One region of the Micrococcus sp. FDAARGOS_333 genome, then DNA from elsewhere that is predicted to be linked to it. Evidence: riboswitches for the same ligand, from Rfam matches in the RefSeq annotation. Region 1 holds a riboswitch; each other region holds the start of a gene.
The links. A riboswitch is a leader RNA that binds a small molecule or an ion and turns the genes downstream of it on or off. The one in region 1 is predicted to bind S-adenosylmethionine.
Positions count from the first base shown of each region.

Region 1 (7,181 bases):
CGGCTACGAGTTCCTCCTGCACTCGTCCGCCCCGGTGAACCCGCCGGCCGAGCCGCCGACGGTCCGCATCGGCGGGCCGGACTGCAGCCAGCCGTACGACATGTCCCTGATGAACATCTCCTCGATGTCCTTCGGCTCGCTCTCCGCCAACGCGGTGCTGGCCATGAACAAGGGCGCCGGCATGGGCGGCTTCGTCCACGAGACCGGCGAGGGCGGCCTGACCAAGTACCACCGCGGCAACGGCGCCGACCTGTTCTGGGAGATCGGCTCCGGCTACTTCGGCTGCCGCAACGAGGACGGCACCTTCAACGCGGACAAGTTCCGCGAGAAGGCCGTCCTCCCCGAGGTCAAGGGCATCACCATCAAGATGTCCCAGGGCGCCAAGCCCGGCCTGGGCGGCATGCTCCCGGCCTCCAAGATCACCGCGGAGATCGCCGAGGCCCGTGAGATCCCGGAGGACAAGGACTGCCTGTCCCCGGCCTCGCACTCGGCGTTCTCCACCCCGCGTGAGATGGTGCAGTTCATCGGGCAGCTCCGTGAGCTCTCCGAGGGCAAGCCGATCGGCATCAAGTTCTGCGTGGGCTCCCGCGTGGACGTGCTGGCCATGTGCAAGGCCATGTGGGAGGAGCGCATCGCTCCGGACTTCATCATCGTGGACGGCTCGGAGGGCGGCACCGGCGCCGCCCCGCTCGAGTACTCCGACCACATCGGCACCCCGCTCACCGAGGGCCTCATGCTCGTCCACAACGCGCTGGTCGGCACCGGCCTGCGCCACATGGTGAAGATCGGCGCCGCGGGCAAGATCGCCACCGGCTCGGACATCGTCAAGCGCCTCATCCAGGGCGCGGACTTCACCATGTCCGCCCGCGCCATGATGATGGCCACCGGCTGCATCCAGGCCCAGAAGTGCCACACCAACGAGTGCCCGGTGGGCGTGGCCACCCAGGACCCGCGCCTCATGCGCGCCCTGGACGTGGAGGACAAGTCCGCCCGCGTGTACAACTACCACCGCCTCACCGTGCGCGAGGCCGTGCAGATCATGGCGTCCATGGGCGTCACCGACCCGTCCCAGCTGAACACGCGCATGCTGCGCCGCCGTGTGGACCACCTGAGCACCCGCTCCTACGCGTCCATCTACCGCTGGATCCGCCAGAACGAGCTCCTGAACGCCCCTCCGGGCGGCTGGGACCTCGACTGGGAGGAGGCGGACGCCGACCACTTCGGCGAACATGCCCCGATCCAGTACCTGAACGACCACAACCCGGAGTGGCGTTCGGAGCTGCTCGTCACCCCGACCCAGCGCGCCCAGGCGAATGCGGCCGAGCGCCGCGCGTCGGCCGCCGCGGAGGAGGCGCATCCGTCGACCTCCCCGATGCCGCGCGTGACCCAGCTGGCCGAGGGCCAGTCGCTGTACGACTACTACGGCAACGGAGTCACCGGCCAGCGCGCAGTGGAGGACAGCCGCAGCACCTCGGCTGCCGGGGGCTCCACTGCTGCACAGCAGGCCCCCGTCCGCGATGAGACCGCCGAGCATCCGCACGACGACGAGCACACGGAGCCGTACGCCGCCGGCCCGTCCCAGGACGATCACGGCAACCGCCGCATCGAGGAAGGCGACGAGGACACGAGCCGTGGCACCACCGAGACCGTGGAGGGCGGCGACCGCCCCGAGGGCCGCGCCTGACCCCGAGGTCGGCGCGTGACCCCGAGGGCCGCGCCTGACCCCGCGGACCCGCCGCGGTCCTGACACGAGCCGGCCCCGGCAGACCAGACGGTCTGCCGGGGCCGGCTCTTCCGTGTGCGGGTGGGACCGTCAGCCGCCCTGGCGCTCCTCGCGGCGGCGCTGGAAGGCGGCGAAGGACCGGTAGCCGAGCGCGCCGAGGGTGGCGACGCTGACGAGCAGCACGGCGATCAGCCACCCGGGCGCCTGCCCGACGCGGGCCAGGAGCGGACCTCGCTCCGCCCAGTCCATGGAGGAATCGTCCGTCTCGCCCTCGGAGAGGATGCTGCGCAGGTCCTCGGTCTGGTCGCCGGAGGCCTGCGGCTTCACCAGCTTCTCCTTCTGCGCGTGCTCGAGGGCGGCGAGGGCGTCGTCCTCGAGGAGACGGCCGGAGTTCTGCAGGCCGGACAGGGCGCTGTCCGAGGCGTCGCGCAGGGTGCTGTTGCGGCTGGAACCGTCGTTCGAGCCGAGGGACGCGGCGCCCTGGGCCTCGGTGGCCCCACCGGGGGTCGGCGCAGGGTAGAAGTCCAGGTCCAGCGGCTCGCCGGACGGGGACATCGCGCCGTCTCCGGGGGTCCCGGAGGCCTCGGGGCTCGGGGCGTCGTCCGTGCCGGGGCTCGGGGCCGGAGTCCAGGAGTCGTCCTGGCCGTCGGCGGACGGCGACGGGGTCCAAGAACCGGGCACCTCGGAGGACGGGGCCGGCGTCCGGGTGCCGGGCGCGGTCGAGGATGGGCTGCCGGGGCCGTCAGGGGCCGAGGAGGCGTGCGGGGTCCACGGGGTGGACAGCGGCGGGGTCGGACTCGGCGACCGCGGGGTGTCGGACGGGCTGGGCGACCTCGGGGTGTCGGACGGGCTGGGCGTCGGGTCCTTGGTCGGGTCGTCGGACGGGCTGGGCGTCGGGTCCTCGGTCGGGCTCGGCGTCGGTTCCTCGGACGGGGTGGGGTCCTCGGTCGGGTCGTCCGACGGGCTCGGAGTCGGGTCGTCGGAGGGCGAGGGGGACGGCTCGCGTGACGGGGAGGGGCCTTCGGTGGGGTCGTCCGACGGGCTCGGCGAGGGGTCCTCGGAGGGGGAGGGGTCCTCAGTGGGGTCGTCAGACGGCGAGGGGGAGGGCTCGCGTGACGGGGAGGGGTCTTCGGTGGGGTCCTCGGACGGCGTCGGGTCCTCGGAGGGGGTGGGGTCCTCAGTGGGCTCGGTCGGGGTGCCCGACGGCGAGGCATACGGCTCCTGTGACGGCGTGGGTTCCTCGGACGGGTCGTCGGACGGGCTCGGCGACGGATCCTCGGTGGGGTCCTCAGCGGGCTCGGCCGGGTCACCCGACGGGCTCTGCGACGGATCCTCGGACGGCGTCGGCTCCTTGGTGGGGTCCTCCGTGGGGGAAGCGGTCGGCTCCTCGGTCGGCTCCTCGGTCGGCTCCGGGGTGGTGGTCTCCGCACTCGACGACGGCGCGGTGCTCGGCTCGGCGGTCTCCACAGCGTGGGCCGGGCCGGCGAGCACGGCGGCAGAGAGCAGCACGCCGGTCACGCCGAGGGCGCGCGCGTGTGCGGAGCCGGTGGTGCTGCGTGCGGTCATCAGTGGGTCCCCTCCGGGCTAATGGCCGGTGCCGGGTGCAGTCAGGTCTGGATGCACGAGGGCCGGTCGGCCGCATGTCGAACGCCTGCAAAGACGATTCTAGCGGCTCACCGGCCCTTGTGACACTCCTGTGTCCATGCCCTGGGCGTGGTCTCATGCCCAGGTCAGCGCCCCGCCGGGCGGGGTGTCACGGACTCAGAGGCGGGTGACGTTGGCGGCCTGCAGGCCCTTGTCGCCCTGGACGGTCTCGAACTCCACGCGGTCGTTCTCCTGGAGCTCCTTGAAGCCCTGTGCCTGGATGGCGGAGTAGTGCACGAAGACGTCGGCGGAGCCGTCCTCCGGAGCGATGAAGCCGAAGCCCTTCTCGGTGTTGAACCACTTGACGGTGCCCACGGTCATGGGGGTGTCCTTTCGCTGTGCCCGCCTGCGGTGCGCAGGCTGTCGGCGTCGGTGCCGTGCAGCGGGCTCGCGGCACGGGTGAAGCGGTGACACTGCACCGCGAAGACCAACGCCCCCTGGCCGTCAGGCCCGGGTACTGCAAGAAGACGGGTAAACAGGGAGAACTGCTTCTTGCCCATCGTCTCACGTTTCCCGACGACGGCGGTACACCGGCCGCTGTCCTCCCGGCCCTGTCGCAGGGAGGGGGACGGGCGGATGACGCGGGGCGGCCGTCGTCGTGCCTCCCGCCGCCGGCGGGCGGAGGCGATCCGGGCGGATCAGGCGAGCGGGCGCAACCCGGTGAAGGCGTTGTGGTGCAGGGCTGCCGGGGCGTGGACGTCCGTGTGGTCGGCGAAGCCCAGGACCTCCAGCAGGAACACCGTGTGGTCGCCGGCGTCCACCTCGGCGTGCAGGCGGGTCTCCAACCACAGCGAGGAGCCCTCGAGCAACGGGGTGCCCCGGCCGGTGCGGTGCAGCTCCAGCCCGGCGAGGCGGTCTCCGGTGCGGGAGGCCAGCTGACGGCACAAGTGGTGCTGCTCCTCGGCGAGCAGGGAGACGCCGAGGGTGTCCGCGTTTCGCAGACGGGCCCACGTGCGGGAGGACTTCTGCACGGAGAAGGACACCAGCGCCGGCTCCCAGGAGATCCCCACGGCGAAGGAGGAGGACACCATCACCTCGTCCACACCGCCCGACCGGCCGGTGACGGCCACCGCGCCGGTGGGGAACGCGCCGAGTCCTCGGCGCAGGTTCAGGGGTGTGATGTCCTCGTCCCAGCGCGGATGCGCGGCGGTGGCGGGGGAGAGCAGTGCGGTGGTGGTCATGCGTCGGATCCCTTCGGAACGGACGCGGCCCTGCGGTGCAGGCGGGCGGACCGACGTGTCCGCAGAGACGCTGTACTTGCCCAACCGGGGTGCCGGAGGGCCGAATCCTCACCTGGAGCACCCCACTGCAGCGTTGAGAGGGTTGCCGTCCCGCCGGCCAGGGCCGTGAATGGCGGGAACTCGTGATTCTGGGCTCCACGGTAGGAGCGGGCACGCCGGGGCGTCAAAGGTGTCGACCCTGTGAACGACACGCGAGGTCACACCGATGCCGTCGCCGTGCCGAGCAGCGGCGAAACGACGGTTTTCCTGCGCCGTAGTCTCGGCGGAGCACTGCCAGAATGTGATGCTTGACACATCTAGGGCGGCTGGGTCAGGATGACGCTACTCGAGAGAGGGGGGAGCTCGAGACCGCAACCCGCGGCCCCACGGCCGGTTCACCTGAAAGGGGTCGGATCATGTGGATGGACATCAAGAAGAAGCTGTCGGCGGTATCGGCAGGGGTCGTTGTGGCAGCTGCGCTGACGGCAGCCCCGGGAGCGGGGGCGGTGACCTCATCCCCGGAGGGGGGTGTCATCTCGCCGAACGCCGACTGTGCAGAGGAGAGTTGGACGACTGTCAATGTGACCTCGAATACCTTCAAGAAGTCCCATTCGGCTTATTCCTCTGTGTCTGGGGCGCCCGGCGTGACCCTCTCCATCGCGACTGGACGAACGTTTGCCGTCAGCGGGGACATTACGGGCGAGGTGTCAGGTGATGTTCGTGCAATCCTCGCGGGTGTTTCGGCCAAGGTAGGCACCCGAGTGGGTGTCACCTATTCCTCCACCAATACGATCAGTGGAGCGTGGAAGGTGCCGGCTAGCTATAAGAACGGTGGCAAGCTCGTGATTGGTGCCAAGCGGGCTAAGGGAACTTGGAAGCGCCAGATGCTGACCAGGAACTGCAAGGTAGTGACCGTGCGTAGCGGGTCGTTCACCACTCCATGGCAGCAGTTCCACTTTCAGCACTACCGTCTCTGACCCAGGGGAAGTGCTCCGGCGTCGAACTCGAAAGGTTCGGCGCCAGAGCACTCCCGTTTCGTTCACTCATGACAAGAAGGTCAATCATGTCCTCCTTCCCCCTCCTGCGATCTACTCGTTGCGCCTCGGTTATCGTCGCGGCGATTCTCTTCGGTACAGCCATGACAGGATGCTCCTCCGCCTCGGACAACAAGACGTCCAGTTCGGGGGAATCCAGTGTTGCAGCGTCATCGAGTGACCCGGCACACGCGTCCGCATCTTCTGCGGAGTCCACGGCCGCTTCCGGCGCGGGCTCGTCAGGCTCGGACGCTGAGGAGGCGCTTCCGGCCGCTCTCTTCGAGAAGGACGGGATGACGTTGGTCGAGTACTCACGCCAGCATCCGGATGCCGGCTACCTCGACCCGGCGACGGAGTCTGTGCTCGAGGAAGCGGTCGGGACCGGTTCGCAGGAGATCACCGTGGATGCACAGAAGGGTGCGGTTCTGCGGGTCATCCTGCTCTGCCCCTCGGACGCGACGGGTAAGACGGATATTCACACCTCTCGGGAAGGCGAGGACGAGAAGACGTGGATGGCCGGCTCGGAGGGTGCGTGCGGTGACTGGTCTGCGGCGACGGCTCCCGTGCCAGAGGCCGGACCCATGACCTTCACGGTCACGGTGGACAACGATTCCCCGTTCCGGGTCGTCCTGACTGCACTCTCCGAATGACGCAGCCTCGGAGAAGGGGCGCGGCGGGACGTGAATCCCCGGGAGAAGCGTCTCGCCGCACCGCTCCCGCCTGGCCGGCTCTGCCGAGCGTTCGCATGCTCCGGCTGGTGGCCGGTGCCCTTGCCCTGACACTTGTCGTGGGCCTCACCGTCCAGGCGCAGGCCACACAGCGGCTCCGGGACCTTGTCGATCGCAGCTGGCGCGGTACCTACGACCTCGTCGTCTCCGCCCCCGGTGCCGCCCCGAGCTCTGAAGCGCTCTCCGCTCCGCTGGACACGGCCGCGTGGACGAGCTCGGCCGACCGCCTCAGCACCGCCGACCTCGACCGCATCCGCGCGGTGTCCGGCGTCGAGGTCGCCGCCCCGCTCGGCGACCTCGGCGTGCGCAGCGTGGCCAACCAGGATGCCGTGATGATCGGGTACCCGGCGGACGGCAGCGTGGAGGGTCCCCGCGCGTTCGACCTGGAGGCCCGTGTCCACACCGACGACGGCCTCGGCCGCCGTCCCGTGCTCGGTATGGACACCACGCTCATCGGTTATTTCTCCGACGATGGCCCGATCGAGGACGCCCGGCCGCTGCTGGAGGACCAGGCTGTCTGCGATCCAGCTCCTCCTGAGCCCGGCCCCTGCACGGACGTCGAACTCCCCACGCTCGCCCTCGGACCCCGCGGACGCACACCCGAGCCTGCGCAGCGTGAGGTCCCCGCCGGCACCTACTGGGCCGCCCCGTGGGCGGAACCCGACCCGCAGGGCAACCGGATGGTGGTGGTGGACGCCGCGGCGGAGGCGACGTTGCTGGACCTCGGCGGCAACACGGCCGCCGCGGACGCGTTCCGTGTGCTCGCCCAGTCCTCGCCTGCCGGGTCGCTCTCCGCAGTGGTCGACCGTCTCTCGGGCGCAGCAACCGAGGA
Region 1 covers NZ_NJFJ02000001.1:2,652,523-2,659,703, reverse strand. The annotation lists gene CEQ11_RS11860 (FMN-binding glutamate synthase family protein) at 1-1,684, shown strand, start outside; gene CEQ11_RS11855 (hypothetical protein) at 1,814-3,289, opposite strand; gene CEQ11_RS11850 (cold-shock protein) at 3,485-3,688, opposite strand; gene CEQ11_RS12790 (hypothetical protein) at 3,685-3,867, opposite strand; gene CEQ11_RS11845 (flavin reductase family protein) at 4,006-4,548, opposite strand; SAM riboswitch class IV at 4,616-4,736, opposite strand; gene CEQ11_RS11840 (hypothetical protein) at 5,010-5,564, shown strand; gene CEQ11_RS13205 (hypothetical protein) at 5,651-6,271, shown strand; gene CEQ11_RS11830 (hypothetical protein) at 6,367-7,181, shown strand, end outside.

Region 2 (7,181 bases), 360 kb from region 1:
GCTCGGCCCCGGTGTAGACGATCGCGTTCGTGGTGGCGGCGAAGGTGAGGGACGAAGTCAGGATCACGTCGCCGGGCACGACCCCGAGGTTGAGGAGGCCGAGGTGCAGCGCCGCGCTGCCGGAGGACAGGGCGACGGCGTGCCGGCGGCCCGTGTACTCGGCCAGTTCGGTCTCGAACGCGTCGACCTCCGGGCCGAGTGGGGCGATCCATCCGGAGCGGAACGCCCGGACGAGGGCGTCCTCCTCCGCCTGGGTGACGTCGGGAGAGGAGAGGAAGATGCGGTCGTTCACGGGCGCAGTCCTGTCTGGTCGTTTCCGGTCGTCTCGGTCTCGTGGTGGTCCGCGGTGGCGGGCTCGTCTGCGGCCTTCTCCGCCGGTGTCGCATCTGCGGCCTTGTGGGCCGGCGTCGCATCCGCGTTCGGCTCTTCGGTGATCATGCCCAGCACCGCGTGCCTGCCGTCTGGCACCGCGGCGACCTCGACAGGATCCAGAGCAGGCACCTGGACTTCGCTGATCAGCGGATGCTCGCTGGTGGCTCCTGCTTCGGCAGTGCTGAAGAGCACCTCGTGCATCTTCTCGCCGGGCCGCAGGCCGGTGAAGTTGATCTCGATGTCCTGGCCGGACTCGGCGATCATGCGCTTGGCCACGTCGAGGATCTTCACCGGCTGACCCATGTCCAGCACGAGCACGTCTCCGGGACGTCCGATCGCGCCTGCCTGCAGGACGAGCTCACAGGCCTCGGGGATCGTCATGAAGTAGCGGGTGACCTCCGGGTGGGTGACGGTGACCGGCCCGCCCTTCTCGATCTGGTTGCGGAAGGAGATCAGCACCGAGCCGCGGGAACCGAGGACGTTGCCGAACCGCACGGACAGGTAGGGGACGCCGTACTCGTTGGCGTACCACGCGGTGAGGCGCTCGGCCAGGCGCTTGGTGGCTCCGAGGACACTCGTGGGTGCGGCCGCCTTGTCCGTGGACACGTTCACGAAGCGCTCGACGCCCACCGTGTGCGCAGCCTGCAGGACGTTGCGGGTGCCCAGGACGTTGGTCCGCCATCCCTCCAGGGGGAAGCGCTCGAGCATCGGGAGGTGCTTGAGCGCGGCGGCGTGGAAGACGACCTCCGGACGATGCCGCTCGAAGACCGCCTGGAGCGCCTCGGTGTCGCGGATGTCGCAGAGGACGATGTCATCGGTGTCCAGCAGGCCGTTGCCGTAGATGTCCAGCTGGACGCCGTGGAGGGCGGACTCGTCGCGGTCGAGGAGCAGGAGCTTCTTCGGGCCCAGGCGGTGCAGCTGCACGGCGAGCTCGGAGCCGATGGAGCCGCCGGCGCCGGTGACCAGCACGACCTTGCCCGTCACGTAGTCGGAGATGGAGGTCAGATCGGTCTTGATGGGCCGGCGGCCCAGCAGGTCGGTGACGTTGAGGTGACGCAGGGATCCGAGCGTGACCTGGCCGCCCACCATCTCGCGCAGCGGGGGCACCATGATCAGGTCGAGGTCCTTGTCCTCACAGACCTTGCTCACGTTGTCCACGTGTGCCGCATCCGCCCGTGAGATCGCGTAGATCACCGCTTCCGCGCCCTGCTTCTCGGCGACGGCGGCGAGGTCCTTGCCGCGACCGCGGACCTTGTGGCCGTGGACGCGCAGGCGTGCCTTGCCCTTGTCGTCGTCCAGGAAGCCGACGATCCGGTAGGGCGGCTCCTCGGCCTGGCGCATCAGCTGAGCGATCTGGTGCCCGGCGTTTCCGGCGCCGTAGACGAGCGCGGGGACCGCGTCCTTCACGTCGGCGCGGGGACCGGAGTCGGTGACATTGCGGACTGTGAAGCGGCCGGCCAGCATGAACAGCAGAGCCAGCGGCGGCAGGGTGAGCGCGACGCCGCGGGGGAAGTTCTCGGAGACGACGCTCAGGGCGAGGCCGATCACCAGGGCGATGCCGGTGACGAGGACGCCGGTCCACCCGACGTCAGAGAAGCTGCCGACGCGGTTGCGCCCCAGGTAGTTCTGCGTGACCAGGCCGGCGCCCACCTGTAGCACCACGGCGATGCCGGTGAACAGGAGGACCCAGTTCCACTGGGTGTTGGACAGGCCGAAGTCGTACCGCACCAGCAGGAAGGCCAGCAGCGCCAGGACCCAGGAGAGGCTGTCCCAGAGGATCAACAGCAGATGTCGGGCCAGGGGAGGCAGGCGGTCGAACCTCGGGCGCGCTGATGTTGCCGTCATCGGATCAGGAGTTCCTTTCGGGAAATGTCACTCACACGTAGCATAGTGCTGTTTCTCAGGTCTCTCGGCCTCACGGGGGAACCAGTCCCTGCGCCGGAGAATGGTGGGTGTGGCCTGAGAACTCTGAGAAGTGTATCCGGTGTGGATGACGTTTCGGTAAACAGAAGGGCCTGCGGGAAGCATCGATGCGGTCCGGTGTCTTCGGCGACTGTCTGGCCCGGCGTGGCGCCGGGTCCCCGTGACTCGGTGCCACGCCGTCCTGCGTCTCAGCCGCCCAGCCGATAGTGGCGCTCGAGCGGCGTGCCGTTGACGGCCCGGTCGCCGAGCAGCCGGGCGCGGTAGATCAGCGGGTTGTGGCTCGCGAGCACGCGCGCATTGCGCCAGCGCCGGTCCAGCCCGCGTGTGCGCAGGGTCGCGGAGGCCCCGCCCACCTCGAACAGGCCGGTCGCCGCGTCGAGGGCGGCCCGAGCGATCACCTGCTGGGCGGCGTAGACGGCGGTGTACACCGCGTCCACCTCGGCCTCGGCCAGGGGTGCGCCCGCCGCCTCGGCCCGCAGCGCACGATCCAGGGGCCCGACGACGGCGTCGAACGCCGCCTGCGCCCCGAACGCGGCGGCCTCCAGCTCACCCACCACCTGTAGCACCTGAGGATCGTCACCGGGCCGTGGGGCCGCACCGTGGGCGGGTGGGGCGACCGTAGGCATCCGCCCCGGGTCCGTCCCAACCCGCCGACGGGTGGCGTCACGTGCCGGTCCCCACCGTCGGGCGGTGGCGTCGGCACCGCCGGCATGACGGGTACCGGTCGCAGGGCCGTCACAACGGGTCACCCGGACCTCGCCGCACCTGCGAACGGCACCGACAGGTTCCGGGTGGCGGCGAGTCCGTCCTTGTGACGTGCTGACCGGACCTCCGCTGGACTCGCGGCGGCCCACCGCGTGGGATGGGCGCACCACCCATCCAGAGCGGCCGAGAGATCTGGCTCGACGACGCCGCAGCAACCAGCCCGCCGACCCCGGACTCACGGGAACGGCAGGCCCGGTGCTACCGCCAGGACCGATGGACGAGAGCAGATGCCCCGTCATGCCACACAACAAGTCCACGCCGGCTACGAGCCCGCCGCACCCCACCGGCCGGTCGTCCCGCCCATCCACCAGACCACGGCGTTCCGTTTCCCGGACCACGCCACGGCGGCATCGATGTTCCGGCTCGAGACCCCCGGCTTCACCTACAGCCGCACGGGCAACCCGACCGTCGCGGTGTTCGAGAACCGCCTCGCCGCACTGGAGGGTGGCATCGGCGCGATCGCCACGGCCACCGGCCAGGCCGCCGTCGCGCTGTCCCTGCTGGCGCTGCTGCAGGGCGGCAAGCACCTGGTCGCCTCCAGCCAGCTCTACGGGGGCACCGTCGACCTGCTGACGGACACGTTCGCGGACTTCGGCATCGAGGTCACCTTCGCGGACCCGGCGGACCCGCCCGCGTGGGCGGCCGCGGTCCGGCCCGACACCCGCGCGTTCTTCCTCGAGGCCATCACCAACCCACTCGCCACCCTCCCGGACCTGCCCGCGCTCGCGGACCTCGCCCACGCTGCCGGCGTGCCCGTGGTGGTGGACAGCACCCTCGCGACGCCGGCCCTCTACCGGCCGCTGGAGCACGGCGCCGACGTCGTCGTGCACTCGGCCACCAAGTTCCTCGGCGGGCACGGAGCGGTGCTCGGCGGCGCGATCGTGGACGGCGGCACGTTCGACTACGGTGCGGCGCCGGACCGGTGGCCGCAGCTGGCCCGACCCAAGGCCCGCTACGGCGGGCAGACGCTGGTCGAGCGGCACGGCCGCGGCGCCTACCTGACGCTGGCCCGCAGCAAGTTCCTGCACGACCTCGGCCCCACCCTCGCCCCCGCGAGCGCGGCGCAGTTCATCCAGGGGCTCGAGACGCTCGACCTGCGCGTGGCCCGCCACACCGCCACCGCCCTGGCCGTGGCCGAACACCTGGCCGGGCACGCCGCCGTCGCGCGGGTGCACCACCCCGGCGTGGCCGGGCATCCCAGCGCGGCGCTGGCCGCCCGCGACTTCCCGGACGGCGTCGGATCGGTGTTCTCCTTCGACCTGGCCTGCGGTCCCGAGGCCGTGGCCCCGTTCCTCGACGCGCTCGAGCTGTTCCAGCTGGTGGTCAACGTCGGCGACGCCCGGTCCCTCGTCTCGCACCCGGCGACCATGACGCACTGTCGCCTGACGCGGCAGCAGCGCGAGGCCGCCGGGATCGCCGAGACCACCGTCCGGCTCTCCATCGGGCTGGAGTGTCCCGACGACCTGATCGCGGACCTGGACCGTGCCCTGGCCGTGGTGACCGCCGCCGGGCCGGCCGTCCCAGCCACCACGCCCGCCGCCGTCCCCGAGACCACCGCCGTCACCCAGGAGGTGCGCTGAGATGACCGCCGTCCACCACACCACCCGCTCCGTCTCCCGTCCCGCCGTCCGCGGCTTCACCACCACCGCGGTGCACGCCGGCCAGGAGCCCGACCCGCTGACCGGCGCCGTGGTGCCGCCGATCTACCAGACCAGCACCTTCGTGCAGGACGGCATCAACGAGCTGCGCGCCGGGCACGAGTACAGCCGCGGCTCCAACCCGACCCGGAACGGCTTCGAGACCCAGCTCGCCGCCCTCGAGCACGGCGACCGGGCGTTCGCGTTCGCCTCCGGGCTCGCCGCCGAGGACGCCCTCCTGCGGGCCGTGCTGCGCCCCGGCGACCACATCGTGATGGGCGGTGACGGCTACGGCGGCACGCACCGCCTCATCACCACCGTCCTCGAGCCGTGGGGCGTGTCCAACACCCCCGTGGACATCACCGACCCGACGGCGGTCGCCGCGGCCGTCCGCCCCGGCCGCACCGCGCTGCTGTGGGTGGAGACGCCCTCCAACCCGCTGCTCGGCATCGCGGACCTGGCCGCCTGGGCGCAGATCGCCCACGACGCCGGCGCGCTGCTGGTCGTGGACAACACGTTCGCCTCGCCCTACCTCCAGCGGCCCCTGGACCTCGGCGCCGACGTGGTGGTGCACTCCACCACCAAGTACATCGGCGGGCACTCGGACGTGCTCGGCGGCGCCGTGGTGGTGGCCGACCGCGAGTTCCGCGGCCGGGCGCTGGCCGAGGCGGTGGCCTACCAGCAGTTCGCCGCCGGTGCGGTCGCCGGCCCGCAGGACTCCTACCTCGCCGCCCGCGGCCTCAAGACGCTCGGCCTGCGCATGGACCGGCACGGCGCCAACGCCGCCGCGCTCGCGGGCTGGCTGCAGGGCCGCCCCGAGGTCGCCCAGGTCTTCTACCCCGGGCTGCCCGACCACCCGGGCCAGGCGCTCGCCGCGCGGCAGATGGACGGCTTCGGCGGCATCGTCTCCATCCGGTTGGCCGGGGGAGAGGCCGCGGCCCGCGCGTTCGCCGAGGCCACCGAGCTGTTCGCGCTCTCGGTCAGCCTCGGCGGGGTCGAATCGCTGCTCTGCTATTCCTCCGAGATGACCCACGCCTCCGTGCGGGGCACGCCCCTGGCCGTCCCCACGGACCTGGTCCGGCTCTCCGTCGGCATCGAGGACGTGGCCGACCTGCAGGCGGACCTCGAGGCCGGCCTCGAGTGCGCCGCACGCGTCGCCGCCGGCCGCGGGGCGCCGTCGTCGTCCGCGGTGCCCCGTCCCGCACCCGCCCACCACCGCACCACCCGCGTCCGCACCCCGGAGAGGACCCGATGAGCCACGCCACACTTGTCCCGAGCACCGCGCCCACCCGCGTGGACGACCTGACGTTCAGCGTCCACACCACGCCGTTCGACGAGGACTACACGCCCGCCACCAGCACGCGCGCCACCACGAACTTCGCGAACCTCGCCCGCGGCGCGGACCGGCGGGAGAACCTGCGCGCCGCCCTGGCCATGATCGACGGGCGCCTCAACGACCTCGCCCCCTGGGACAACCCGGAGCGGGACCGCTACACGGCGCGGATCGAGATCGTCTCGATCGACGTGCACTTCACCGCCGACGACGGCGCGGACGTCGACTTCCCGCTCATGGAGATGCTCGACGTGCGGGTGGTCGAGCGCGCGACGGGCGCCGTGCTCGGCCGCAGTGTGGGGAACAACTTCTCCTCCTACGTCCGCGACCACGACTTCTCCGTGGTGCTGCCCGCGCACGCGGCGACGTCGCCGGGGACCGAGGAGCCAGATGGCTTCGGCGACCTGCACGGGCGGCTGTTCCGGCACCTGCTCGACTCGCAGGCGTACCGGGAGCGGTTCCCGCATCCGCCCGTGATCTGCATCAGCGTGTCCACGAGCCGCACCTACCGGCGGCTGACGAACGAGCACCCCGTGCTCGGGGTCGAGTACCGCCAGGACGAGCCCTCCCGCACGGACCGCTACTTCGGCCGGATGGGCCTGGGGATCCGGTGCTTCCTGCCGCGCGGGGCCGTGGCGCCGCTGGCGTTCTACTCGCGGGGCGACCTGCTCAACGACCACGCGAACCTCTCCCTGGCCGGGCTGATCGCCACCATGGAGACCTTCCAGCGGATCTACCGGCCGGAGATCTACAACGCGAACACCAGGGCCGGCGAGGTCTACCGGCCGTGCCTGGACCACGGCGACTTCTCGCAGACCCGGATCGCCTACGACCGCGAGGAGCGGGCCCGCCTCGGCCGGGAGCAGGGGGAGTACACGCAGGAGCACTTCGTGGGACCGCACTGCGACCTGCTGGAGCGCTGGGCCACCGCCCACGCCGCACGAGACACCGAGGAGACCCGATGACCACCCTGATCCCCACCACGCTCGTCGGCAGCCTGCCCAAGCCCGGCTGGCTCGCCGAGGAGGAGACGCTCTGGTCACCCTGGAAGCTCGAGGGGGAGCAGCTGCGCGAGGGCAAGCTCGACGCGCTCGCCCTCGCCGTGGCCGACCAGGAGCGCGCGGGCATCGACATCGTCTGCGACGGCGAGC
Region 2 covers NZ_NJFJ02000001.1:2,292,638-2,299,818, reverse strand. The annotation lists gene CEQ11_RS10155 (DegT/DnrJ/EryC1/StrS aminotransferase family protein) at 1-292, opposite strand, end outside; gene CEQ11_RS10150 (nucleoside-diphosphate sugar epimerase/dehydratase) at 289-2,217, opposite strand; gene CEQ11_RS10145 (hypothetical protein) at 2,484-2,861, opposite strand; SAM riboswitch class I at 3,168-3,280, shown strand; gene CEQ11_RS10140 (O-acetylhomoserine aminocarboxypropyltransferase/cysteine synthase family protein) at 3,288-4,640, shown strand; gene CEQ11_RS10135 (cystathionine gamma-synthase) at 4,642-5,952, shown strand; gene CEQ11_RS10130 (putative oxygenase MesX) at 5,949-6,995, shown strand; gene CEQ11_RS10125 (methionine synthase) at 6,992-7,181, shown strand, end outside.
Region 2: it holds a riboswitch for S-adenosylmethionine, as region 1 does, so the genes downstream of both, CEQ11_RS10140 (O-acetylhomoserine aminocarboxypropyltransferase/cysteine synthase family protein) here and CEQ11_RS11845 (flavin reductase family protein) in region 1, are expected to answer to the same signal.

Region 3 (7,181 bases), 2.1 Mb from region 1:
GTCAGGTTGTTGACCAGGTTGAAGTTCTGGAACACCATCCCGATGCCGTGCCGGGCCCGGCGCAGCTCCTCCACGGAGAGCTCGGTCAGATCGGTGCCGCCGACGACCACCTGCCCGGACGTGGGCCTCTCGAGGAGGTTGATGTTGCGCAGCAGCGTGGACTTGCCCGCCCCCGAGAATCCGATGATCCCCTGGATGCTGCCGGCCGGAATCTCGAGGTGCGCCCCGTCCACGGCGGTGTACGGACCGGTGGGGGTGCTGAAGACGGTGGTGACGTCGCGCAGGGTGATCATGAAGAGACCTCCTTGACGGTGGTGTCGGTGCCATGGCGGAACCCTGCCCCGCGTTGATCCTCGGGAAGCCGGGGGCCGGCACCGGTGAGGTTCTCCCGCAGGGTGCGGCCGGCAGCGGGCTCGGCGAGCACACCACGGCGGCGCAGCTCCGGGGTGACCAGGTCGGCGAACCGTTCGAGGTCGGCCGGGCGGACCGCGGCGCAGACGTTGAACCCGTCCACCCCGGTCTCGGCCTGCCAGCGCTGCAGCTCGTCCGCCACGGTCTGCGGCGAGCCCACGATCACCGGGCCGCGGCCACCGATGCTCACGAACTCCGCGACCTGCCGCACCGTCCACTCACGGTCCGGGGACTGGGTGGTGAAGGCCGCCAGGGCCGTCCGCGAGGTCTCGTTCTCCACATGCTCCAGCGGGGCGTCCGGGTCCAGGCCGGACAGGTCCACGCCCGTCCAGCCGCCGAAGAGCGCGAGCGCCCCCTCGACGTCCACGTACCGGCGGTAGTCCTCAAGCCGCTGCCGGGCTTGCTCGTCCGTCTCGTCCACCACCACCGTGACCATGGCGAACACCTGGATGGCGTCCGCGGGCCGTCCGGCCTCGGCGAGCTCGGCGCGGGTCTGCTCCACGAACCGGCGCACATGCGACGTGGTGGGGCCGATGTAGAAGACGGCCTCGGCGTGCTCCTGGGCGAAGCGCCGTCCGCGCGGGGAGCCGCCGGCCTGGAACAGGAACGGGGTGCCCTGCGGGCCGGGGTGGGCAAGGGTGACGCCGGGGAGCTTCACGTGGGGGCCGTCGGCCCCGACCGGGTGGACCCTGGCGGGGTCGGCGAAGACGCCGGCGTCCGCGTCAGCGAGGATCGCGCCGGGCTCCACGGATCCCTCGAACTGGCGGTAGATCGCGTCCAGGTACTCGTCGGCGCGGTCGTAGCGCTCGTCGTGTGGGATCTGCTCCTGGAGGCCGAGGTTCCGCGCGGCGGAGTCCTGGTAGCTGGTGACGATGTTCCAGCCGATCCGGCCGTGCGTGAAGTGGTCCAGCGAGGCCAGGGTGCGGGCCAGCAGATAGGGCTGCTCGTAGGTGACCGAGGCGGTGACGCCGAAGCCCACTCGGTCCGTCGCCGCGGCCATGGCGGAGACCGCGGTGAACGGGTCCAGCAGCGGCCACTGCACGCCGCCGCGGACGGTGGCCTCCACGCCTGCGCCGTAGACGTCGTAGAGGCCGAGGATGTCCGCGAGGAAGATCGCGGAGAAGCCGCCGTCCTCCGCCGTGCGGGCGAGGTCGGCCCAGTAGGAGAGCCTGTCGAACTCCGCGATGCGGGAGTCCGGGTGGCGCCACAGCCCCGGAGACTGATGCACCGGTGTCATCATCTCGAAGGCGCAGAGGCGGAACGAGGCGGTGCTCATCGTGCCCCTCCCTTCGGCGCAGTGCCCACCGCCGGGCCGGCCTCGGCCCCGGACGCCGACGGGGCGCCGCCCTGCTCGGAGTGCTTCGGCGCGCCGGCGGCGTCGCCGATGGCGTTCAGCCCCTCGGGCAGGGTGCCGTTGACGAACCAGTCGCCCACAGAGCGGGCACGGAACGGGATGGGGTTGTGGGTGGCCACGGTCTGGGCGTTGCGCCAGAACCGGTCGAGGGCCTTGCCGGAGCGGGTGTTGGAGGCGCCGCCGGCGTGGAACAGCTCGGAGGCGGCACGGATCGCGGCCTCGGGGACGGTCACCTGGGCCTGTTCCACGGCCAGCTCGGCCGCGTAGACCTCCAGGGCCAGGTCCTCGCCCTCGGCGGCGGCGTCGACCGCGGCGATGGCCGGGTCCAGGGCGTCGGCGGCGTGCAGCACGGCGGCGGTCGCGGAGAAGGCGGTGGCGGCGATCCGTCCGACGGCCTCCTGGATCAGCGGGTCGTCGCGGTAGAGCGCGCCGGAGCCGGTGTTGAAGGTGCGGGTGCGGGCGCGCACCAGCTCGGCGGCGGTGTCCCGGGCGCCGGTGGCGATGCCGGCCAGGACCGCCAGCAGGAACTGCTGGAAGTAGGCGGCCTCGATCACGGCCTCGGCCGTGCCGGCCTGACGGTCGAAGAGGTCGGCGCCGTCCACGGGGACGGACGTGAACACGGCGGTGCCGGTGGCGGTGAGGCGCTGCCCGAAGCCGTCCCAGTCGTCGTAGAGCTCGACGCCCTCGTGATCGACGGGCACCACGGCGAAGCAGCGGCCCGGCGTCGTCCTGCCGTCGTCGTCCGTGATGGCCGCGGAGACCCGGGTGTGGGTGGAGAACAGGGACGCGGTGGCGTAGCCCTTGCGCCCGGTGAGGACCGCGCCGCCGCCCGGACGGGGCTCGAGCCGGGTGTTGAGGGTGCCCAGTGCGTTGCCCGAGGTCTCCGTGGATGCGTTGCCCACGGTGGCTCCCTCGAGGATCAACCGGTACCAGCGCTCCTGCTGGGCGGACGATTTGTGGCGCAGGGACTCCAGGAACCCGTAGTGGGAGCGGTACTGGTGGGCCACGTTCGAGTCGGCGGCCGCCAGCTCCACCAGCAGGGCGGTCAGCGTGCGCACGCTCACCTCCGGTCCCCCGTGGGACCGGGGAACGCGCAGGGTGGCGAAGCCGGCGGCGTTGAGCTCGCGGATCTGCTCGTACGGCAGGGCGCGGTTCACGTCCCGCTCGGCGGCGCCGGCGGCGATGCGCTCGAAGATCGGGGCGAACCGCTGCCGCAGTCGAGCGAGGTCGTCGGTGTCCGGGACGTCCGGGGTGACGGCCAGCGGCGGACGGGTGGGGACCGCGTTCACGGTCGGGTCGTGGGGTGCGGTGAGGGGCGCGGACATGCGCGGGCTCCTTTCCATCGGTCCCGGCGGTAGCACCGTCCCGACCCTGCCGGGCAGGGATGAGGGGGTTGCTGCGGCGTCGTCGATCCGGATCTCTCGGCCGCTCTGGATGGGTCGGCCACAGCACAGCACGGCCCCGCCCGGCCACGGAAGGCAGCCGCCTCACGTCCGTCATGGACACCCTCGCCGGACGGGCGTCGCCCGTCGGCGCCGCCCAGATGACCTGGCGCAACGCGTCCACGCCCACCAGCCGGACCGGCACCGCGTCTGCGGCACACCGCGGGCCTACCGTGGATGCGCACACCATCCGGAGCGGCACCAGAGACCTGGCTCTTCGACGCCGCAGCAACCCGGGTCCGCCGCCTCCCCGCGGGCTGCGGGTGCTCCCGCCAGGACCGATGGAAGGAGACACCCCATGCCCGTGTCCGCAGCCGGCACCGCCGCGGCCGTCGCCGAGACGGCCCTCCCCGCGCCGGATCCCGTCCGCGGCCCGAACGACGGCGTCCCCGCCGCCGCCCTGGCCACGCTGCCCGGTCCGCTGCCGCAGTCCCTGGTGGACGCAGCGGACCCGGACGTCCACCCGGGACGGCCCGCGGGACGGGCCCATGGAGGTCGGGGCGACGGCGCCGTCGTCGCCGAATCCGACCGACTCGCCCTCTGGGAGGCGGTGGGCCGCCGGCTGACCTGGGACACGGACTTCACCCAGGTGACGGACACGGTCCCCACGGACGCGGCCGCCGGGGCCGCCCCGCAGATCCGCTGGTACGCGGACGGGCGGCTCAACGTGGCGTACAACTGCGTGGACCGGCACGTGGAGGCCGGGCGTGGGGAGAAGGTGGCGCTGTACTTCGAGGGCGAGCCCGGGGACCGCCGGGCGGTGACCTACGCGCAGCTGCAGCGCGAGGTCGCCCAGGCCGCGAACGCCCTCGAGGAGCTGGGCATCGAGGCGGGCGACCGCGTCGTCGTGTACCTGCCCGTGCTCGTGGAGACGATCGTCATCACGCTGGCGTGCGCGCGGATCGGCGCCGTGCACTCGCTCGTGTTCGGCGGGTTCTCGGCGGAGGCGCTGCGGTTCCGCGTCGAGGACACCGGGGCGAAGCTGCTGGTCACCACGGACGGCCAGTTCCGCCGGGGCACGGCCGTGCCGGTGAAGGCCAACGCGGACGAGGCCGTGTCCGGGGACAACGCGATCGAGCACGTCCTCGTCCTGGACCGCACCGGCCACCGGGACATCCCGTGGACCGAGGGCCGGGACCTGTGGTGGCACGACGTCGTGGACCGCCAGCCGGACGTCCACACCCGGCGCGCCTTCGACGCGGAGCACCCGCTGTTCATCATGTACACCTCCGGCACCACGGGGCAGCCGAAGGGGCTCGTGCACACCTCCGGCGGGTACCTCGCCGCGGCCTCGTGGACGCACGACTTCCTGTTCTCCCACCCGGACCCGGCACGGCGCGACGACGACGTCCACTGGTGCACCGCGGACCTGGCCTGGGTCACCGCCCACACCTATGAGATCTACGGGCCGCTGAGCAACGGCGTCACCCAGGTCATCTACGAGGGCGTGCCGAACGCCCCGCACCCGGGCCGGCACTTCGAGGTCATCCAGCGCTACGGGGTGACCAGCTACTACACGGCTCCCACACTGATCCGATCGCTGATGGGCTGGCACCCGGACGGCGTGCCCGCGGAGTACGACCTGTCCTCGATCCGCCTGATCGGCACCGTCGGCGAGGCGGTGAACCCGGAGGCCTGGGTGTGGGCGCGCACGCAGATCGGCCGGGACGCGCTGGACCGGCTGGACGGTCAGGCCGCCGCGGCGGGTAGGGCGCCGGTGCCCCGCGACGGCGCCGTGGGCGTGCCGATGGTGGACACCTGGTGGCAGTCCGAGACCGGCTCCACCGTGCTCTCCCCGCGCCCGACCGACACCGTCTTCAAGCCCGGCTGCGGATCCCGCCCGCTGCCGGGTGTGGACGTGGACGTGGTGGACGACGACGGCACCTCAGTCGGCGCCCACCTGCAGGGGAAGATCGTGGTCACCCGGACCTCCCCGTCCATGGCCCGCACCGTATGGGGGAACCCGCAGCGGTTCTACGACTCCTACTGGGCCGACTACGCGCGGCAGGGCTGGTTCCTCGCCGGGGACGGCGCCAAGCGGGACGATGACTCGGACGTGTGGATCCTCGGGCGCATCGACGACGTCATCAACGTCTCCGGGCACCGACTGTCCACCATCGAGATCGAGTCGGCGCTGGTGGCACACCCGGAGGTGATCGAGGCCGGGGTGTGCCCGGTCCCGGATCCGAAGACCGGGCATGCGGCGGTGGCCTTCGTGGTGGCGCACGAGCGGTTCGCCGTGGCCGGCCGCCCGGAGGAGACCGCAGAGCAGGCCGAGCAGCTGCGGCGGCACGTGGCGCGGGTGATCGGCCCGGTGGCGAAGCCGGCGCACGTGGTGTTCGTGCCGGACGTGCCGAAGACCCGGTCCGGCAAGATCATGCGGAGACTGCTCACGCAGCTGTTCACCGGTGACGCCCTCGGGGACACCACGAGCCTGCAGAACGAGCCGTGCGTGGCGGAGATAGAGAAGGCGGTCGCCGCCCGCCGGTGAGGTTCTGACGACTCCCGCCCCCGCCCCAGACGTTTTCGCTCGCGAAACGGGAGGCGTCGCCTCCCGTTTCGCGAGCGAAAACGAGTGGGGAGTCCGGCGGGGCGCCGGAGACAGGCGCCGGAAACGTCCGGCCTCCCCTCACGGGTGGGTGTCAGGGGTTCATGAGATCGGACTGGTCGACGACCTCGTCCTCTGCCGGCGCCTCCGGAGCCTCCACCTCGTTCCAGTCGGTGAACGTCACGACGGCTTCCTGGCCGCCGTCCTCGGTCTTCGTGCCCTCCACCCGGAACAGCGTGTTGTCATCACGGTCCACGTAGTAGACGTCCCCGGCGTCCTCGCTCTCAAGGAGATCCTCAGGGATCACGTACTTGTCGTACTTCTCACCGTCGATCTCGACCTCTTCGGCCTCGATGTCGTGGCCGTCGAAGTGATCGCTCTTCGGCATGTCCTCCACCATCTGGTCCACCAAGGAGGACATCGCGAACTCGCCCATGCCCTCGGCCTCCGAGGCGGACATCTTGAGCCACTTGTCGCCGAGCATCTCGGTGAAGGCATTGTCCTCGCCGTCGGACTTCACCTTCAGGTACGCATCCCCGTCCAGCCTCATGACCTCCATGTTCACGGGGTCTCCGCCCATGGGGATGTTCATGGTGCCCTTCATGTGGGAGTCGTCCGTGGCGCCGGCCAGGTCGACGGTGCCCGTGCTGTCGTCCTCCTCACCGGTAGCCTCCATGTTGATACGCAGGCTCTCGGCCTCCTCGAAGTTCTTGCGAACCTCCGGCCAGGCCTCATCCAGGGTGGGCGCGGAGCCGCAGGCGGTGAGCAGCAGGCTACCGGCGGCGAACATGCCGGCGGCGATGGACACACGGTTCTTCATGGTCGGTCCCCTCGTCAATGATCGTGGAGGAAGGCCGGACGCCCGCCTCCGAACTCTATGCTCCCCCATAAAATCACAACGGATTCCACCCGCGTCCACCCCTGACGAACGTGGACCGGCACCGTGGCCGGACGCCTCCACCCTTCCCCGGCCAGACGCCCCCACCCCTCCCCGCAGCGTCTTCGCTAGTGAAGTGGGAGGCGCCCCCTTCCCGTTTCACGAGCGAAAACGCCAGGGGTGGGCGGAGGGGAGAAACGCCAGGGGTGGGCGGAGCGGAGAAACGCCAGGGATGGGGGCGTGAGACCAGGGATGGGGACGGGAGAACGGGGCAGCGGGTCAGTCGTCGTCGAAGATCTTGCCGATCGGCTCGCGCTTCTCCGCCTGGAACGCCTCCTCCGCACGGCCGTGGGCCCAGTATGCGGAGACGGACAGTTGCCTGCGGTCCAGCCCACGCACGTCGGTCAGGTGCCTCCGGGCCCGCTTCACCTGCTCGCGCTCACCGTGGACGAACGCCTGCACGCGGCCCGGCCCGAACTCGAGCTCCTCGAGCGCGTCCACCCAGAGCGCGGTCTGCGGGCTGAAGTCCCCGCCGCGGTGCAGCCAGCG
Region 3 covers NZ_NJFJ02000001.1:596,873-604,053, reverse strand. The annotation lists gene CEQ11_RS02815 (methionine ABC transporter ATP-binding protein) at 1-293, opposite strand, end outside; gene CEQ11_RS02810 (LLM class flavin-dependent oxidoreductase) at 290-1,687, opposite strand; gene CEQ11_RS02805 (acyl-CoA dehydrogenase family protein) at 1,684-3,090, opposite strand; SAM riboswitch class I at 3,102-3,206, opposite strand; gene CEQ11_RS02800 (AMP-binding protein) at 3,506-5,698, shown strand; gene CEQ11_RS02795 (hypothetical protein) at 5,850-6,575, opposite strand; gene CEQ11_RS02790 (siderophore-interacting protein) at 6,912-7,181, opposite strand, start outside.
Region 3: it holds a riboswitch for S-adenosylmethionine, as region 1 does, so the genes downstream of both, CEQ11_RS02805 (acyl-CoA dehydrogenase family protein) here and CEQ11_RS11845 (flavin reductase family protein) in region 1, are expected to answer to the same signal.

Region 4 (7,181 bases), 1.6 Mb from region 1:
GCGCAGCTCCTCAGCCAGGGACTGGGTGGCCGGCTGCAGATCCGGCTTCTTGGACAGCGGGAGCACGGCGGCCTTGACCGGGGCCAGGCGCGGGTCCAGCTTCAGCACGGTGCGCACGTCCACGCCGCCCTTGGTGTTCGGGGCCTCGTCCTCCGCGTAGGCGTCCACGAGGAACGCCATCATGGCGCGGGTCAGGCCGAAGGACGGCTCGATCACGTACGGGGTGTAGTGCTCGTTGGCGGCCTGGTCGAAGTACTGCATCTTCGTGCCCGAGTGCTCGGTGTGCTGGGACAGGTCGTAGTCCGTGCGGTTGGCCACGCCCATGAGCTCGCCCCAGCCCTCGCCGCCGCCGAAGCCAAAGCGGTACTCCAGGTCGATGGTGCCGTCCGAGTAGTGCGCGCGCTCCTCGGCGGGGACGTCGAACCTGCGGAGGTTGTCCGGGTTGATCCCGAGGTCCACGAACCAGTTCCAGCACTGGTCCACCCAGCGGTCGAAGTGCTCCTGCGCCTGGGCCGGCGGCACGAAGTACTCGATCTCCATCTGCTCGAACTCGCGGGTGCGGAAGATGAAGTTGCCCGGGGTGATCTCGTTGCGGAACGCCTTGCCGATCTGGCCGATGCCGAACGGAGGCTTCTTGCGGGCGGCGTTCACCACGTTGAGGAAGTTCACGAAGATGCCCTGCGCCGTCTCCGGGCGCATGTAGTGCAGGCCCTCCTCGTTGTCCACGGGGCCGAGGAAGGTCTTCATCAGGCCGGAGAACAGCTGGGGCTCGGTGAACTCGCCGCGGGTGCCGCAGTCTGGGCACACCACTTCCGCCATGGACTCGGGCATGCGGCCCTTCTTCGCCTCGAAGGCCTCCTCCAGGTGGTCCTGGCGGTGGCGCCTGTGGCAGGAGGTGCACTCCACCAGCGGGTCGGTGAAGGTGTCCACGTGGCCGGAGGCCTTCCACACGTCGCGGGGCAGGATGATGGACGAGTCCAGGCCGACCATGTCCGCGCGGGAGCGCACGAAGGTCTTCCACCACTCGTTCTTGATGTTCTCCTTCAGCTCCACGCCGAGCGGCCCGTAGTCCCAGGCCGAGCGGGAACCGCCGTAGATCTCACCGGCCTGGAACACGAAGCCTCGGCGCTTGGCAAGGTTGATGACGTTGTCCAGCGGGGACTTGGCAGCCATGGGTGAATGTCACTTCCGTCCTGGGTGTGGGGCGCCCCGCACACGGCGGCGGGGCGATGGGCGGCGGGCCGGCGGCATCCGGGCATGGCCGCAGGACGCGCACGACTCGCGTGAGGGCAAGCCTACCGGGGACAATGGGTCTCATGGCTTCCGACGCACAGCCCCTGCCCATCCGTGACGAGACCATCCGCCTCGGCCAGGCCCTCAAGCTCGCCTCCCTCGTGGAGGACGGCGCCATGGCCCGCGACGTGATCCAGGACGGCATGGTGACCGTGAACGGCGAGGTCCGCACCCAGCGCGGCGCGCAGCTGCACGACGGCGACGTGGTGGAGTTCAACGGCGAGTCGATCGTGATCGAGGCGCCGTAAGGCTCGGTCAGGCCTTCCCCGGCACCACCTGGTCCAGGTACTGCACCACGTGGGCGAGCTCCTGCGGGTGGACGGCGTGGCCGAGGCCGGCGTAGACGATCTTCGTCATGTCCACGTGCCTGTTGAGCCAGCCGTGGGTGGCCTCCACGCGGGCCTCGGAGATGATCGGGTCCTCCTGACCACGGCCCCAGAAGACCTTCGGCCGGACGCGGGCGACCTCGTCGTCCCGGTCGAAGAGGGTGGCGAGCTCGGGCTCGGCGCGGTCCGGGTCGGCGACGAAGCCGGACAGGCCCACGGTGCAGGCGTAGGCGGCCGGGTCCAGGCGCAGCAGGGACATGGCCATCGCCATGCCCTGGGAGAAGCCGAGCAGGGTCACGGACCGGAAGTCTGCGCGGACGGACTCCACCCAGGCCTGCAGTGACTCAACGGCGGCGCGCACGGACGGGGCGTCCGAACCGATCTCCCCGGTCACCGGGTCCTGGGACAGCGGGAACCAGGCGAAGCCGCCCATCGGGATCTGCAGCGGCGCGCGCACGGAGGCCACGGTGAGCCGCTCCGGGAACTCGCGGGCCAGGCCGAACAGGTCGTTCTCGTCCGCGCCGAAGCCGTGCAGCATCACCAGCAGGTGATCGGTGCGCTCCCCCTCAGGGTGGGACCAGCGGACGGTGAACTCGGTGGTGGAAGTCATGGCGTCCAGCGTATGCGGAGCAACCGAAGTGGAGCATCCCGCTCCGATTCCTTGTTCCACATGCCCTTTGGGGTCCAGAATGCACTGTTGTGACGACTCCGCACCCAGACTCCTCCACAGCCTCCCGTCCCGACGACGCCTCCCCTGCCGCTTCGCCCACCACGCATCCGTGGCGCCGCTACGTGGCCCTGGGCGACTCGTTCACCGAGGGCATCGGCGACCCGGTGGCCGAGAAGCCGGGATACCACCGCGGCTGGGCCGACCGCGTGGCCGAAGAACTCGCCCGCCTCACCCCGGACGACGATCGCTTCGCCTACGCCAACCTTGCAGTGCGCGGCAAGCTCCTGGACCAGATCACGGCGGACCAGATCGACCCCGCCCTCGAGCTGCAGCCGGACCTGGTCAGCATCTGCGCCGGCGGCAATGACATCCTGCGCCGGGCGGACCCGGACGAGGTGGCCGTCCGGCTGGACACTGCGGTCGAGCGGCTGTCCGCCTCCGGGGCCACCATCCTCCTCTTCAATGCCACGGACGTGAAGGAGACCCCGGTGCTCGGCCGCATCCGCGGCAAGGTGGCCATCTACAACGAGAACGTCCGCACCATCGCCGCCCGCCACGACTGCCTGGTCCCGGACATGTGGTCCCTGAAGGTCCTCTCCCGCCCGGAGATGTGGGCCGAGGACCGCCTGCACTTCTCCCCCACCGGACATCACACGATCGCGGCGATGGTCCTGGAGACGCTGAACGTGGAGCACGACCTGGAGCCGTTCGTGCCCAAGCCGCTGCCGCCGCGGAACTGGCGCCACGCGCGGGCCGAGGACGTCGTGTGGGCGCGCACCCACCTGGTGCCGTGGGTCATCCGCCGCATCAAGGGCGTCTCCTCCGGAGACGGCCGCAGCGCCAAGCGCCCCGACGCCGCTCCCCTGTTCGGCGCGGACATGCCGCACGGCTCGGACTACAACGAGGGCTGAGAACCCGCCGCAACAAGGGCTGAGAACCCGCCGCCCCGACGACGGCCCGGACGCACAAGCGGTGCGTCCGGGCCGCCGTCGGCTCAGAGGGCCAGGTCCTGCCGGAGCTGCTCGGCGACCTGCCCGTAGTGGACCAGGAAGCCGTCATGCCCGAGCGGTGAGTCGATCATGTGCACCTGCGGCCGGGCCGGCAGCAGCGCGGCCAGTTCGTGGGACTCGGCGGGGAGGTAGAGCCGGTCCGACTCCACGGCGGCCACGAAGGCCCGGCCCGTGAACCGCCGCAGCGCCTCGGCCACGCCCCCGCGGCCACGGCTGACGTCATGGCTCATGAGGGCCTCGGTGAGGGTCAGGTAGGCGTTCGCGTCGAACCGGCCGACCAGCTTGGAGGCCTGATGGTCCAGGTAGGACTCCACCTGGTACCGGCCCAGACGCTCTCCTGCCGCCGTGCCGAAGGGATCCTCTTCACCCTGGTGGCGGCGCCCGAACCTCACGGCCAGCTCCTCGGCGCTGCGGTAGGTGATGTGGGCGATGCGCCGGGCGATGCCGAGGCCGGCCTCGGGCTGCGGTCCTCCGTAGTAGTCACCGTCCCGGAACTGGGGATCCAGGCGGATGGCCTGTGCCTGGGACTGGGCGAAGGCGATCTGCTCGGCACTCGAGTGCGCGGTCGACGCCAGCACCCCCACGCCCGCCACACGGTCCGGCCTGCTCACGGCCCACTCCAGGGCCCGGGCGCCGCCCATCGACCCGCCGATCGCGGCATGCCAGCGGGCGATGCCGAGGTGGTCGGCCAGCCGTGCCTCCGCCTCCACCGCATCGCGCAGGGTGATGAACGGGAACCGCGAGCCCCACGGACGTCCGTCCGGGGCCGGGCTCGCCGGGCCGGTGGAACCGGAGCAGCCGCCCACCATGTTCGGCGCCACCACGAACCAGCGGTCCGTGTCCACGGCGCAGCCGGGACCGACGAGCTCATCCCACCAGCCGGTCCTCGGGTCCTGGCGGTGGGCGGCCACGTGGGTGTCTCCCGTGAGGGCGTGGAGGACCAGCACGGCGTTGGTGCCCTCGGCGTTCAGCGTGCCCCACGTCTCATAGGCGAGCTCCACCGCCGGCAGGTGGCCGCCGGTCTCCGTGTCCAGCGGCCCGACGCAGAGCCGGTGGAACCCGCCGGCGGGCAGATCGGTGCGGGTGCCCCTGACGTCCACCGCGGTCACCGGGCCTCCCCTGCGGAGGCGGCCGGGCCGTCGTCGTGCCTCACGGCGCCGGAGGCGGCGGCGAAGCCGGTCTCGAGGTCCGCGAGGATGTCCTCGATCGACTCCAGGCCCACGGAGAGGCGGACCAGGCCCGGGGTGACGCCGGTGGCGCGCTGTTCGTCCTCGGTGAGCTGGGAATGGGTGGTGGAGGCCGGGTGGATCACCAGCGAGCGGACGTCGCCCACGTTCGCCACATGGTGGTGCAGGGTCAAAGCGTCCACGAAGGCCGCGCCGGCCTCGCGGCCGCCGGCGATCTCGAAGGAGACGATCGCACCGGCGCCGCGCGGGAACAGCTCCTTCGCACGGGCGTTCCACCGGCTCGAGGCGTGCTCGGGATGGACCACGGCCTCCACCTGCCCGTGGCCGTCCAGGTACTCGACGACCCGGCGGGCGTTGGCCACGTGGCGCTCCATGCGCAGGGACAGGGTCTCCAGGCCGAGGTTCACCAGGAAGGCGTTGAACGGGGAGATCGCCGATCCGTAGTCACGGAGCAGCTGCACGCGGGCCTTGAGGATGTAGGAGAGGTTCACGCCGAAGGCACCGTCGGCACCGAGGTCCCGAGCGTAGACGAGGCCGTGGTAGGACTCGTCCGGCTCGGTGAAGCCTCCGAAGCGCTCGGGGTACCTGCCGTAGTCGAAGGTGCCGGCGTCCACGATCACGCCGGCCATGGCCGCGGCGTGGCCGCCGAGGTACTTGGTGGCCGAGTGGGTGACCACGTCCGCACCGTGCTCGATCGGCCGGAACAGGTACGGCGAGGCCAGGGTGTTGTCCACGATCAGCGGGACACCGGCCTCGTGGGCGACGGCGGCGACTCCGGCGACGTCCAACACGTCTCCGCGCGGGTTGCCGAGGGACTCGCCGAAGAACGCCTTGGTCTCCGGGCGGACGGCGGCCCGCCACTGCTCCAGGTCGTCCGGGTCCTGCACGAAGGTGGTCCGGACCCCGACCTTGGCCAGGGTGTGCTTGAAGAGGTTCTGTGTGCCGCCGTAGAGCGAGGTGGAGACCACCACGTGGTCTCCGGCGCCGGCGACGTTGAGGATCGCGAACGTGGTGGCTGACTGCCCGGAGGACAGCAGCAGCGCACCCACGCCGCCCTCGAGCGCGGCGATCTTCTCCTCCACCGCCTGCTGGGTGGGGTTGCCGATCCGCGTGTACAGCGGGTCCAGGTCCGCCAGCGCGAAGCGGTCCGCGGCAACCTGGGAGCTGGGGAAGTCGAAGGACGTGGTCTGCACGATCGGCAGAGCGGTGGCGCCGTGGGCGTGGGGCTGCTCGGCGCCGGCGTGGATCTGACGGGTCTCGAAGCCCCAGGCCTCGGCGGCGGGGGTCTCGGCGTTCGCGGAGGTGCTCGTCTCAGGGGCGCTGTTCTGGGTGGTCATGGCGGATTCCTGGGGCTGTCAGGGTCGGCCATGCCCCCGCGCCTCGGACTGCCGTGGACCTTGAGCAGGTCCGGGGCTCTGGCACGCCCGTGCGGGAGCGGGCGCATGACACGACCGCGCTTGCCGGGCCCCGGTCTGGGGCCGGCCTGGTCGTCACCCGGGGCACCCCGCCGCGGTGGGGAGGGTTGCCGGCCAGAATGCCGGGGCATTGGTGCTGGCTCTCGTGACCGTGCCGCCAGTGTGGCATCGGGGACACACCGACCGCACACCGGCTCGTCACGATTTCATGTCCTTCGTCACACAGGGCTAGCCTGAGCCTCACGACAGCCCGGCTGACATCCCCTGGGCCGACGAGAGGACGATCTTCGTGAGCACCATCCGCCTGGACCATGTGTCCTACGCCGCCGGCCCCGAGGGCCTCGACGCCACCGTGGAACGGGTTTCCGACGCCCTCGGCGTGGAGCGCGTGAAGGGCGGCGTGCACCCTCGGTTCGGCACCCGCAACGCCCTGTTCCCCATGGCCCACGGCCAGTACCTGGAGGTCGTGGAGGTCCTGGACCACCCGGCGGCGGCGAACGCCCCGTTCGGCCAGGCCGTGCGCTCCCGCTCCGAGCAGGGCGGCGGCTGGATGGGCTGGGTCGTGGCCACAGACGACCTCTCCGCCTTCGAAGAGCGCCTCGGCCGCTCCGCCGTGCCCGGCAACCGCAAGTTCCCGGACGGCCGCGAGCTGACCTGGAAGCAGATCGGCATCAAGGGCCTGATCGCGGACCCGCAGGTCCCGTACCTGGTCTGCTGGGACGAGGGCACCGAGGACCTCCACCCCTCCCTGGCGGCCCCGGCGCAGGCCTCGATCTCCTCGCTCACCCTGGCCGGCTCCCGCGAGCGTGTCCGCTCCTGGCTGGGCCTGGACGATCCGTCCCAGAAGGTCGAGGACCTCACCATCGAGTACGCCGCGCCCTCGGGCACCCCGGGCCTGCTGACCGTGCGGTTCGAGACCCCCCGGGGCACCGTCACCCTCTGACGGCCGCCCTCACCCGCGGCGCTCTTCCCGGCGGCCTCCCCCGGCGCTCTTCCTGACGGCCACCCCCCCTGCGCCCTTCCTGACGGCCTCCCCCGGCGCTCTTCGCCTACTGGTCTGCTGGCCTACTTGTCTACTGGTGAGGACACACCGTCTGGCACCCCTCCTGTGCGGGCGATGAGGGTGTGTCCTCACCAGTTGGCAGGTGTGTCCTCACCAGTTGGCGTCGGACGGGGACGGACCGGACGTCGGACTGGGCATCGGACCGGGCCTCGGACGGGGACGGTCAGGTGCCGAACCAGCCCAGCTGAGCCAGCAGCGGGGCGGCGACGAACCCGGT
Region 4 covers NZ_NJFJ02000001.1:1,079,203-1,086,383, reverse strand. The annotation lists gene CEQ11_RS04825 (glycine--tRNA ligase) at 1-1,173, opposite strand, end outside; gene CEQ11_RS04820 (RNA-binding S4 domain-containing protein) at 1,308-1,541, shown strand; gene CEQ11_RS04815 (alpha/beta hydrolase) at 1,549-2,229, opposite strand; gene CEQ11_RS04810 (SGNH/GDSL hydrolase family protein) at 2,319-3,200, shown strand; gene CEQ11_RS04805 (homoserine O-acetyltransferase) at 3,284-4,408, opposite strand; gene CEQ11_RS04800 (O-acetylhomoserine aminocarboxypropyltransferase/cysteine synthase family protein) at 4,405-5,823, opposite strand; SAM riboswitch class IV at 5,935-6,052, opposite strand; gene CEQ11_RS04795 (VOC family protein) at 6,191-6,844, shown strand; gene CEQ11_RS04790 (CPBP family intramembrane glutamic endopeptidase) at 7,128-7,181, opposite strand, start outside.
Region 4: it holds a riboswitch for S-adenosylmethionine, as region 1 does, so the genes downstream of both, CEQ11_RS04800 (O-acetylhomoserine aminocarboxypropyltransferase/cysteine synthase family protein) here and CEQ11_RS11845 (flavin reductase family protein) in region 1, are expected to answer to the same signal.